Regions from separate parts of the Streptomyces sp. NPDC013187 genome, predicted to be linked through region 2. Evidence: riboswitches for the same ligand, from Rfam matches in the RefSeq annotation. Region 2 holds a riboswitch; each other region holds the start of a gene.
What was found. Region 2 has a riboswitch for cyclic di-AMP ahead of ACFY5B_RS29420 (transglycosylase family protein). Riboswitches for the same ligand answer to the same signal wherever they lie in the genome.
Positions count from the first base shown of each region.

Region 1: linked by a shared signal. The riboswitch ahead of ACFY5B_RS19085 (NlpC/P60 family protein) and the one ahead of ACFY5B_RS29420 (transglycosylase family protein) in region 2 are both predicted to bind cyclic di-AMP.
Region 3: linked by a shared signal. The riboswitch ahead of ACFY5B_RS06570 (M23 family metallopeptidase) and the one ahead of ACFY5B_RS29420 (transglycosylase family protein) in region 2 are both predicted to bind cyclic di-AMP.

Region 1 is NZ_JBIBAF010000008.1:268,746-272,012, reverse strand. It holds gene pcrA (DNA helicase PcrA) at 1-1,486, opposite strand, end outside; cyclic di-AMP (ydaO/yuaA leader) riboswitch at 1,799-1,971, shown strand; gene ACFY5B_RS19085 (NlpC/P60 family protein) at 1,980-3,164, shown strand; gene ACFY5B_RS19080 (hypothetical protein) at 3,261-3,267, shown strand, end outside.
Region 2 is NZ_JBIBAF010000015.1:87,767-91,033, reverse strand. It holds gene ACFY5B_RS29430 (cytochrome P450) at 1-214, shown strand, start outside; gene ACFY5B_RS29425 (transglycosylase family protein) at 335-1,303, shown strand; cyclic di-AMP (ydaO/yuaA leader) riboswitch at 1,532-1,698, shown strand; gene ACFY5B_RS29420 (transglycosylase family protein) at 1,703-2,398, shown strand; gene eno (phosphopyruvate hydratase) at 2,662-3,267, shown strand, end outside.
Region 3 is NZ_JBIBAF010000003.1:123,031-126,297, forward strand. It holds gene ACFY5B_RS06565 (M16 family metallopeptidase) at 1-1,083, shown strand, start outside; cyclic di-AMP (ydaO/yuaA leader) riboswitch at 1,276-1,440, shown strand; gene ACFY5B_RS06570 (M23 family metallopeptidase) at 1,453-2,241, shown strand; gene ACFY5B_RS06575 (GntR family transcriptional regulator) at 2,463-3,158, shown strand.

The DNA.
Region 1 (3,267 bases), on a different contig from region 2:
AGTCCTCGGGGTTGGACAGCACGCGCAGGTAGGCCAGGACGTCCCGGACCTCCTTGCGCTCGTAGAAGCGGACGCCGCCGACGACCTTGTAGGGCAGGCCGACGCGGATGAAGACCTCTTCGAAGACACGGGACTGGGCGTTGGTGCGGTAGAAGACGGCGACGTCGCCGGCCTTGGCCTCGCCCGCGTCGGTCAGGCGGTCTATCTCGTCGGCGACGAACTGCGCCTCGTCGTGCTCGGTGTCGGCGACGTAGCCGGTGATCCGGGCGCCGGTGCCCGCGTTGGTCCACAGGTTCTTGGGGCGGCGGGACTCATTGCGCTCGATGACGGCGTTGGCGGCGCTGAGGATCGTCTGCGTGGAGCGGTAGTTCTGCTCCAGCAGGATCGTCGTCGCGTCCGGGTAGTCCTCCTCGAACTGGAGGATGTTGCGGATCGTCGCGCCTCGGAAGGCGTAGATCGACTGGTCGGCGTCGCCCACCACGCACAGCTCGGCGGGCGGGATCTCGGCCTCGGGCGGCACGTCGACGGGGTGCTCCGAGGGGGTGCCGACCAACTCGCGGACCAGGGCGTACTGCGCGTGGTTGGTGTCCTGGTACTCGTCCACGAGGACGTGCCGGAAGCGGCGGCGGTAGTGCTCGGCGACGTCCGGGAAGGCGCGCAGCAGGTTGACCGTCGTCATGATCAGGTCGTCGAAGTCGAGGGCGTTCGCCTCGCGCAGCCGCGACTGGTACATGGCGTAGGCCTGGGCGAGGGTCTTCTCGAAGCCGTCGGTGGCCCGGGCGGCGAAGTCCTCCTCGTCGATCAGCTCGTTCTTCAGATTGCTGATCTTGGCGCTGAAGGACTTGGGCGGGAAGCGCTTGGGGTCGAGGTCCAGGTCACGGCAGACCAGGGCCATCAGGCGCTTGGAGTCGGCGGCGTCGTAGATCGAGAAGGACGAGGTGAAGCCGAGCTTCTTGCTCTCGCGCCTGAGGATGCGCACGCACGCGCTGTGGAAGGTCATGACCCACATGGCGTTGGCGCGCGGGCCGACGAGCTGCTCGACGCGTTCCTTCATCTCGCCGGCGGCCTTGTTGGTGAAGGTGATCGCGAGGATCTGGCCCGGGTGCACGTCCCGCTCGGCGAGCAGATGGGCGATGCGGTGCGTGAGCACGCGGGTCTTGCCCGAGCCGGCTCCGGCCACGATGAGCAGCGGGGAGCCGGAGTGGACGACGGCGGCGCGCTGGTTGTCGTTCAGCCCCTCCAGGAGGGCGGCGGTGTCCACCACCGGGCGGGGGGCTCCGTCCCGGTAGTAGCCTCCCCCACTCTCGGCTCCGCTCGAGCGGGGGGACCCCCATCGGTCCGGGGGCACGTCGAACTTCCCGCCGAACAGATCGTCCGGGATCGGCTCCGGAACGTGATCGTCCTCGGGTGGCGGCGGGGGCTCGTCCGCGGGGCCCCGCTGGGCCTGGAGGTTCGCCAGGAAGCTGTCGTCAAAGAGGCTGCTCATCGCTCTCCGAGTCTAGGGCGCCCCACTGACAGCCCGCCGCCGCCCTGAGAACATCGCCGGGCGCCCGGGCCCGCCGACCGCCCGACGGCGCGTTGTCGCCCTCCATGACGGCGCGATCACGCCCTGCTACAGACCCGGCATGTATGGACTTATCCCACCCAATACCCCTTGATCGTTCACTCTCGGCAACGCTCAGGAATAAGGTCACGAAAATGTATCGGGCATATCACCCATCAACCTTCACAGGGGCCACACGAGTTGGCTACGGTGCGACCAGGCCGCATGACCCCCACCGGCGAACGTCGCCGGGCCGCGCGGCCTCCGCCGAGTCCGGTGTGCCGCAGCGGCAGCCGGAGCCGGGGACCCAACCGTGAACCTGGGGTGAATCGGCCCGACTCCCTGTGCGGAGAAGGCCGTAGGGCAAACCTTCCGAACCACCCGCCCGAACCCGACAGCTAACCCGGTAGGCGGAACATGGAAGGAGTCGCCTCCCTTGGCGTCGCACCGCAAGTCGCGTCCTACGGGTACGCGCATGGCAGGCATACGGACCCCCGCCCTCGCAACGGCGGCCCTCACCTCCGTGGCCCTGCTGTCCCAGTCGGCCAACGCCGCCCCCGAGGCCGACGACAAGCCCAGCCTGGAGGAAGTCGAGAAGAAGGTCGACGACCTGTACCGCCAGGCCGAGTCGGCGACCGACAAGTACAACGCGGCCAAGGAGAAGACCGCGAAGCAGCGCAAGCGCGTCGACACCCTGCTCGACGACGTCGCCCAGCGCACCCAGAAGCTCAACGAGGCGCGCGAGGAGCTGGGCTCCTTCGCCTCCGCCCAGTACCGCACCGGTGCCGCCGCCCCGGACACGGCGACGTTCCTGCTCGCGGACACCCCGCAGGACTACTTCGACCAGACCCAGCTGATGGACCGGATGACCGGCCGTCAGAAGGTCGCGGTCGACGACTACGTCACGCAGCAGTCCGAGACGATGAAGAAGCGCCAGGAGGCCACCGAGAGCCTCGAGACGCTCACCGAGTCGCAGGGTGATCTGAAGACGGCCAAGGCCACCGTCCAGCGCAAGCTCGCCGACGCGCGCGAGCTGATGACGAAGCTGACCGCCGAGGAGAAGGCCCGGCTCGCGGCGATCGAGAGGGAGAAGCGGGCGGAGGCCGCCCGCAAGGCCGACGAACTGGCCCGGCAGCAGGCCGCGCAGCAGAAGGCGCAGGCGGAGGCCGCCCAGCAGGACGGCGGGTCGTCCACGTCCGGATCGACGGGGTCGGCGGGCTCCGGCTCGTCCTCCTCGACGGCTCCGGCCGACTCCTCGTACGCGACCAAGGCCGACAAGGCGCTGGCCTTCGCCCGCGCCCAGATCGGCAAGCCGTACGTGTGGGGCGCCGTGGGACCCGGCTCCTACGACTGCTCGGGCCTCACCCAGGCCGCCTGGAAGGCCGCGGGCGTCACCCTGCCCCGCACGACCTACGACCAGGTCAACGCCGGCACCACGGTCCCGCTCTCCCAGGCACAGCCCGGTGACCTGGTCTTCTTCTACGACGACGTCACCCACGTCGGGATCTACATCGGCAACGGCATGATGATCCACGCGCCGAAGCCGGGCACGTACGTGCGCGAGGAGTCGATCTACTACGACGGCGAATCGGCCATCCACAGCGTGGTGCGCCCGGCCTGAGTGAGGCCTGAGGGCCGAGAGGTCGCGTCACGTTTTTGAGGGGCACGCGCGCGTGCCCCTCTCGTAACGCGTGCGCCGCTCTCTAGCATCGGCGCTATGTCCG
Region 2 (3,267 bases):
CGGCGCCCCGCTCGCCCGCCTGGAGGGCCAGACCGCCCTCGCCACCCTCCTCACCCGCCTCCCGGACCTTCGGCTCGCTGCGGATCCGGCCGAGCTGCGATGGCGCGGCGGCCTCATCATGCGCGGGCTGCGCACGTTGCCGGTGGAGTTCACACCGGCAGCACCGGCAGCACCGGCAGCACCGGCCGAACGTGACGAAACATCAGACCTGTGATCTTCACGTGATCTGCGCGGCATGAACTTGTGACAAGTGATCGTCTGCCGATACGTTCACCCATCAACGCGGAGGGATTCACGCCGCGTCGGTCACTGCTGTCGCGTGAAAGGTCTCCGTATGCTCTCCGGGAACGGTCGGCACCGTCGCCCCCGCCAGGCTCCGGCTCTCCTCGTCGCGGCCGGAGTGACCGGCTCCGCCATCGCGATCCCGCTCCTCGGGGCCTCCGGTGCCAGTGCGGCAGACGGCACGACCTGGGACAAGGTCGCCGATTGCGAGACCGGCGGTGCGTGGAGCGAGAACAGCGGCAACGGTTACTACGGCGGCCTGCAGTTGTCCCAGGAGGACTGGGAGAACCACGGCGGCCTCGACTACGCCGCGAGCGCCGATCTGGCCAGCCGCTCCCAGCAGATAGCCGTGGCCGAGAGAATCCTCGCCGACCAGGGAGTCGGCGCGTGGCGCACCTGTGGACTGCTCTCCGGCCTCGAGCAGGGCAAGGGGTCGGACTCGTCCGGGTCATCCGATTCGTCCGGCTCGTCCGGCGAGGTCGACTCGCCCGGCCTGCTCGACTCGCTCGGTTCGTCCCCCTCGGGCAGCCCTTCCTCCTCTCCTTCGTCATCGCCTGACGCGACATCGACCTCGAAGGATGAAACCGCCAAGACGGACAAGTCGACCGAATCCGCTGGTTCGTCACAGAAGCGGCAGTCCGACAGCTCATCGCCGGACGCCTCCGAGAGTGGCAAAGCCGGCAAGGCCCAGCAGGGCGACGACTCCTCGCGGCTGACCGACACCGGCTCCGGCCGTCATCGCGGTCCCAGTGCCGACGAAACCGGCGCGCCCGGCAGCGATCGCGCGGAGAAGTCCACGGGGCGTCACTCCGCGGGCGCCGACGAGGGTTCCGGGGACGCGTCCGAAGGTGCCTACATCGTGGGTATCGGCGACAGCCTCTGGTCCATCGCCGACGCCCTTCGGGTCGGCGGCGGATGGCAAGAGCTCTACGAGAGCAACGAGAACGAGGTCGGCGCCGACCCGGACCTCATCCACCCCGGTCAGGCGCTCACGGTCGAGGGCGAAGCGGACGAGAGGTAGCTGTTCGGGCAGTGCGGAAACGGCGGTCGAAGTCGCCCCGAAACCGGGTGAGTTCACGTCATGTTTCGCGCCGAATGTCCCGTATAAGCGCGGTGAGAGATAGATCTCAGAAGCCCTGATCGTCTTTGAAATTCGGCGGATCACCTGTCTACGGTCGTGATCGCTCGTCACCGCGAGCCCCGGCTGCCGCAACGCCGAATCCTGCCAGCGGCCGTACGGGAACAGTCGTCGCGTCAAGCGCCGTAGGCAGGAGCGGGGGACCCAAGGTAGGTGCCCGACCGGCCGGTTGTGCCGGAAGGGCTTGGGGTGAAGCCGTGTCCCGGGAGGGGCGCGGCCGGGCAACTCAACCGGCCCGAACCCGACAGCTCACCTCGCAGGCGTCGGTGAGGGGATCTCTCCATGCTGTTTTCCGGCAAGGGCACGCACCGCCGTCCGTCCAAGGCCTCTCGGGTCATCGCCATCGCCGGTGTCACCGGTGCCGCCGTCGCCGCCCCGCTGATGGCGGCCGGCAACGCCTCCGCCGCCACCGCGTCCGAGTGGGACGCGGTCGCCCAGTGCGAGTCCGGCGGCAACTGGTCCATCAACACCGGCAACGGCTACTACGGCGGTCTGCAGTTCTCCGCCTCCACCTGGTCCGGCTACGGCGGCACCAAGTACGCCTCCACCGCCGACCAGGCCACCAAGGACCAGCAGATCGAGATCGCCGAGAAGGTCCTCGCGAGCCAGGGCAAGGGCGCCTGGCCGGTCTGCGGCAAGGGCCTGTCGAGCGCCGGTTACACCGGTGGCGGCTCCTCCAGCGACTCGGGCAGCTCCTCGCAGAGCCAGAGCCAGAGCACCGAGACCCGCGAGACCCAGCAGCAGCCGGCCTCCCGCTCCGACGAGCGCCCGGCGGCCAAGAAGACCGTCACCACCCCGACCGGCAAGAAGGTCAAGAAGGGTGACGGCGAGTACAAGGTCACCAAGGGCGACACCCTCAGCTCGATCGCCGCGGACCAGAAGGTCAAGGGCGGCTGGGAGAAGCTCTTCGAGCTGAACAAGGACATCGTCGAGGACGCCAACCTCATCTACCCGGGCCAGCAGCTGCACCTGAAGTAAGCAGCGGCCCGCACGGGCCCCCCGGGGTCCACGGTCTCCCCGCCCCGGTGCGTCATCCCCCGTACGCACCGGGGCGGGGTTTTTTCGGGAACCGGCTTTGTTCCGTTCGGAAACAATTTACTCTCGGTTCTGTCCATGGGGTGGGCGACCCGGTGGCCGATCGCCCGGAGCCGGTTAGGCTCATGTCGCGAGCCACCACGGCCCGCACCTCGCCGGGTCCACGCGACCCGCGTCACCGCGTCACATTCAAGAAGGAGATGCTCGTGCCGTCCATCGACGTCGTCGTAGCCCGGGAAATCCTGGACTCCCGAGGCAACCCCACGGTCGAGGTCGAGGTCGGCCTCGACGACGGCAGCACCGGTCGTGCCGCCGTCCCGTCCGGCGCCTCCACGGGCGCCTTCGAGGCCATCGAGCTCCGCGACGGCGACTCGAACCGCTACCTCGGCAAGGGTGTGGAGAAGGCCGTCCTCGCGGTCATCGAGCAGATCGGCCCGGAGCTGGTCGGCTACGACGCCACCGAGCAGCGCCTGATCGACCAGGCCATGTTCGACCTGGACGCCACCGACAACAAGGGCTCGCTCGGCGCCAACGCCATCCTCGGCGTCTCCCTCGCCGTGGCCCACGCCGCCTCCGAGGCCAGCGACCTCCCCCTCTTCCGCTACCTGGGCGGCCCCAACGCGCACCTGCTTCCGGTGCCGATGATGAACATCCTGAACGGCGGCTCGCACGCCGACTCCAACGTGGACATCCAGGAGTTCATGATCGCCCCGATCGGCGCGGAGTCCTTCTCCGAGGCCCTGCGCTGGGGCGCCGAGGTCTACCACACGCTGAAGAAGGTCCTGAAGAGCAAGGGCCTGGCCACCGGCCTC
Region 3 (3,267 bases), on a different contig from region 2:
GCCGACCACCCCGGCGTCCGGCTCAGCCTGGAGGTGCCGGCCTCCCGGCTCGCCAAGGGACTGGGCCTGGTCGCCGACGCCCTGAGGGCACCCGCGTTCGCCGACAGCGAGGTCGAGCGGCTGGTCGCCAACCGTCTCGACGAGATCCCGCACGAGCTGGCCAACCCGTCCCGCCGTGGGGCCAAGGAGCTCTCCAAAGAGCTGTTCCCGGCGGACTCGCGCATGTCGCGGCCGCGGCAGGGCACCGAGGAGACCGTCGCCGCCATCGACTCCGCGGCCGTACGCGCCTTCTACGAGAAGCACGTCCGGCCCGCCACGGCCACCGCCGTGGTGGTCGGGGACCTCACCGGCATCGACCTCGACGCCCTGCTCGGGGACACGCTGGGCGCCTGGACGGGCTCCCCGGCCGAGCCGCGTCCCGTGCCGCCGGTGACCGCCGACGACACCGGCCGGGTCGTCATCGTGGACCGTCCGGGCGCCGTCCAGACGCAGCTGCTGATCGGCCGGATCGGCCCGGACCGGCACGACCGCGTGTGGCCCGCGCAAGTGCTCGGCACGTACTGCCTCGGCGGCACCCTCACCTCCCGCCTGGACCGCGTCCTGCGCGAGGAGAAGGGCTACACCTACGGCGTACGGGCGTTCGGCCAGGTCCTCAGGTCCGCACCCGACGGCACGGGTGCCGCGATGCTCGCCATCAGCGGTTCCGTCGACACGCCCAACACCGGCCCCGCTCTGGAGGACCTCTGGACGGTGCTGCGCACCCTCGCCGCCGAGGGGCTGACCGACGCCGAGCGGGACGTCGCCGTGCAGAACCTGGTCGGCGTCGCGCCGCTGAAGTACGAGACGGCAGCGGCCGTCGCGAGCACGCTGGCCGACCAGGTCGAGCAGCATCTGCCCGACGACTACCAGGCCACGCTGTACCGGCAGCTCGCCGCCACCGGCACCGTGGAGGCCACCGCGGCGGCCGTCAGCGCCTTCCCGGTGGACCGGCTGGTGACCGTGCTCGTCGGTGACGCGGCGCAGATCAAGGCGCCCGTCGAGGCCCTCGGGATCGGCGAAGTCACCGTCGTCGCCGCCGAGTAGCGGCACACGCGCTCAGGGGCCCTGGATGTCTTCGAAGGCACCAGGGCTCCTTTATGCCCGAATTGGGATGGGAGTTGCCTGTCTGCCCTGTGGGATGCGCTACAAAAGCCGGGATTCGTTTGGGAATTGAAAGTGGCGCCGCTTAGCGTCGTCCGGGCTGTTCGTCAGGCAGTGCGCCGCACCCGCGGCACCGGACAGTCATCGCCGAGTCCCCGTACGGCGCGAGCCAGGGGAGCCGGGGACCCACCGCAGTCCCTGGGGTGAATCGGACGCCCGCGCGTGCCGCGAGGGAGTCCGTAGGAGACCTTCCTGCTCCGAACCCGTCAGCTAACCCGGTAGGCGAGAGGGAAGGAAAGGACCAGCCACCACATGGCGTTCACTCGCGCCACCGGGAAGCACCGTCGTCCCAGCAAGATCCAGCGCCGCACCGCCCGCGCGGCGGGTGTCGCGGCCCTCGCCACCACCGGCGTGATCGGCACCGTGGCCGCCCCCGCGGCCTTCGCCGCCGAGCCCAGCGCCGAGCAGACCGGCCTCACCCCGGTCGTCACCATGGGTGACACCGTGGCCCAGCAGATCGACGCCCAGGCCGTCGCGCAGCAGCAGGCCGCCGAGGAGGCCGCCGCCAAGCAGAAGGCCGAGGAGGCCGCCCGCAAGCGGGCCGCCGAGGTGGCCGAGAAGGCCAAGGAAGCGGCCGAGAAGGCCCGCGAGGCCAAGGAGCGCGCCGCCCGCGAGGCCGAGCGCAAGCGCCTCAACGCCTACGTCGCCCCGATCTCCGGTTCGTACGTCTCCACCGGCTACAAGGCCAGCAGCGGCCTGTGGTCCTCCGGCAGCCACACCGGCGTGGACTTCCACGCCGCCAGCGGCACCTCCGTGCACGCGGTCGGCGCGGGCACCGTCGTCGAGGCCGGCTGGGGCGGCTCCTACGGCAACCAGATCGTGATCAAGATGAACGACGGGACGTACACCCAGTACGGCCACCTGTCCTCCATCGGCGTCTCGGTGGGCCAGCAGGTCACGCCCGGCCAGCAGATCGGCCTGTCCGGCGCGACCGGCAACGTCACCGGCCCGCACCTGCACTTCGAGGCCCGTACCAGCCCCGAGTACGGCTCGGACATCGACCCGGTCGCCTACCTCCGCTCGCACGGCGTCGGCGTCTGACCGGAACCTCTCCGCCGTTCCCGAAGCCCCGGCTCCCCGAGCCGGGGCTTTCGGTGTTTCCGGATGCCCGCGGGGTGCCTTCGGATGCCCGCCGCATGTCCGCTGTCCAAAAAATATCCCTGGATTCTCGCCTGCCGTCGGAAATTCCGGCTCATTGCAATAGAGTCACAGAATCACGCGCCGCTCGTCGGCGTTTCACGGGGATTAAGCGGAGGTCGGTCATGCGTATTCCCGCGCACTCGGTGTGCACGGCCATCCGGGACGACATCGTCGCGGGTGTCCACACACGCGGCAGCCGGCTCACCGAGGAACTCCTCGCCCGCCGCTACGGCGTCTCGCGGGTGCCCGTCCGGGAGGCGCTGCGCACGCTGGAGGCCGAGGGCTTCGTGGTGACCCGCCGGCACGCGGGCGCGTGCGTGGCCGAACCCACCGAGCAGGAGGCCGCCGACCTGCTGGAGATGCGGATGCTCCTGGAGCCGCTCGGTGCGGCCCGCGCCGCCCAGCGCCGCACCGAGGCGCATCTGAAAGTCCTGCGTGGACTGGTCCGGCTGGGCCAGGACCGGGCCCGCCGCGGCAACAGCGACGACCTGCGCTCCCTGGGCGCCTGGTTCCACGAGACGCTCGCCCAGGCCTCCGGCAGCCCCGCCCTGACCTCGATGCTCACCCAGCTCCGCCACAAGATCACGTGGATGTACGCCGTGGAGGCTCCGCTCAGCCCGGTGGAGTCCTGGACGGAGCACGGCGCGATCGTGGACGCGGTGGCGCGCGGGGACGGCGAGCGCGCGCGGGCGGTCACGGCGCTGCACACCGAGCGCGCGATCGGCGCGCACCGCCTGCGCCTCGGTTCCGCCGAGGATCGCGCCGACCGTGTGAGGAACTCGCAACATGCCGTAAACACGGCGAGCCTGCGGCATTAACACGACAGCCGTATACAAAAGAGTGACCAATTCCCGAGGGGCTTATTTCTGCTGCTCGAAGACGGGAATTCATGTTCCGTGTGGACCGGAATGGCGAAGGGCCCGCCCG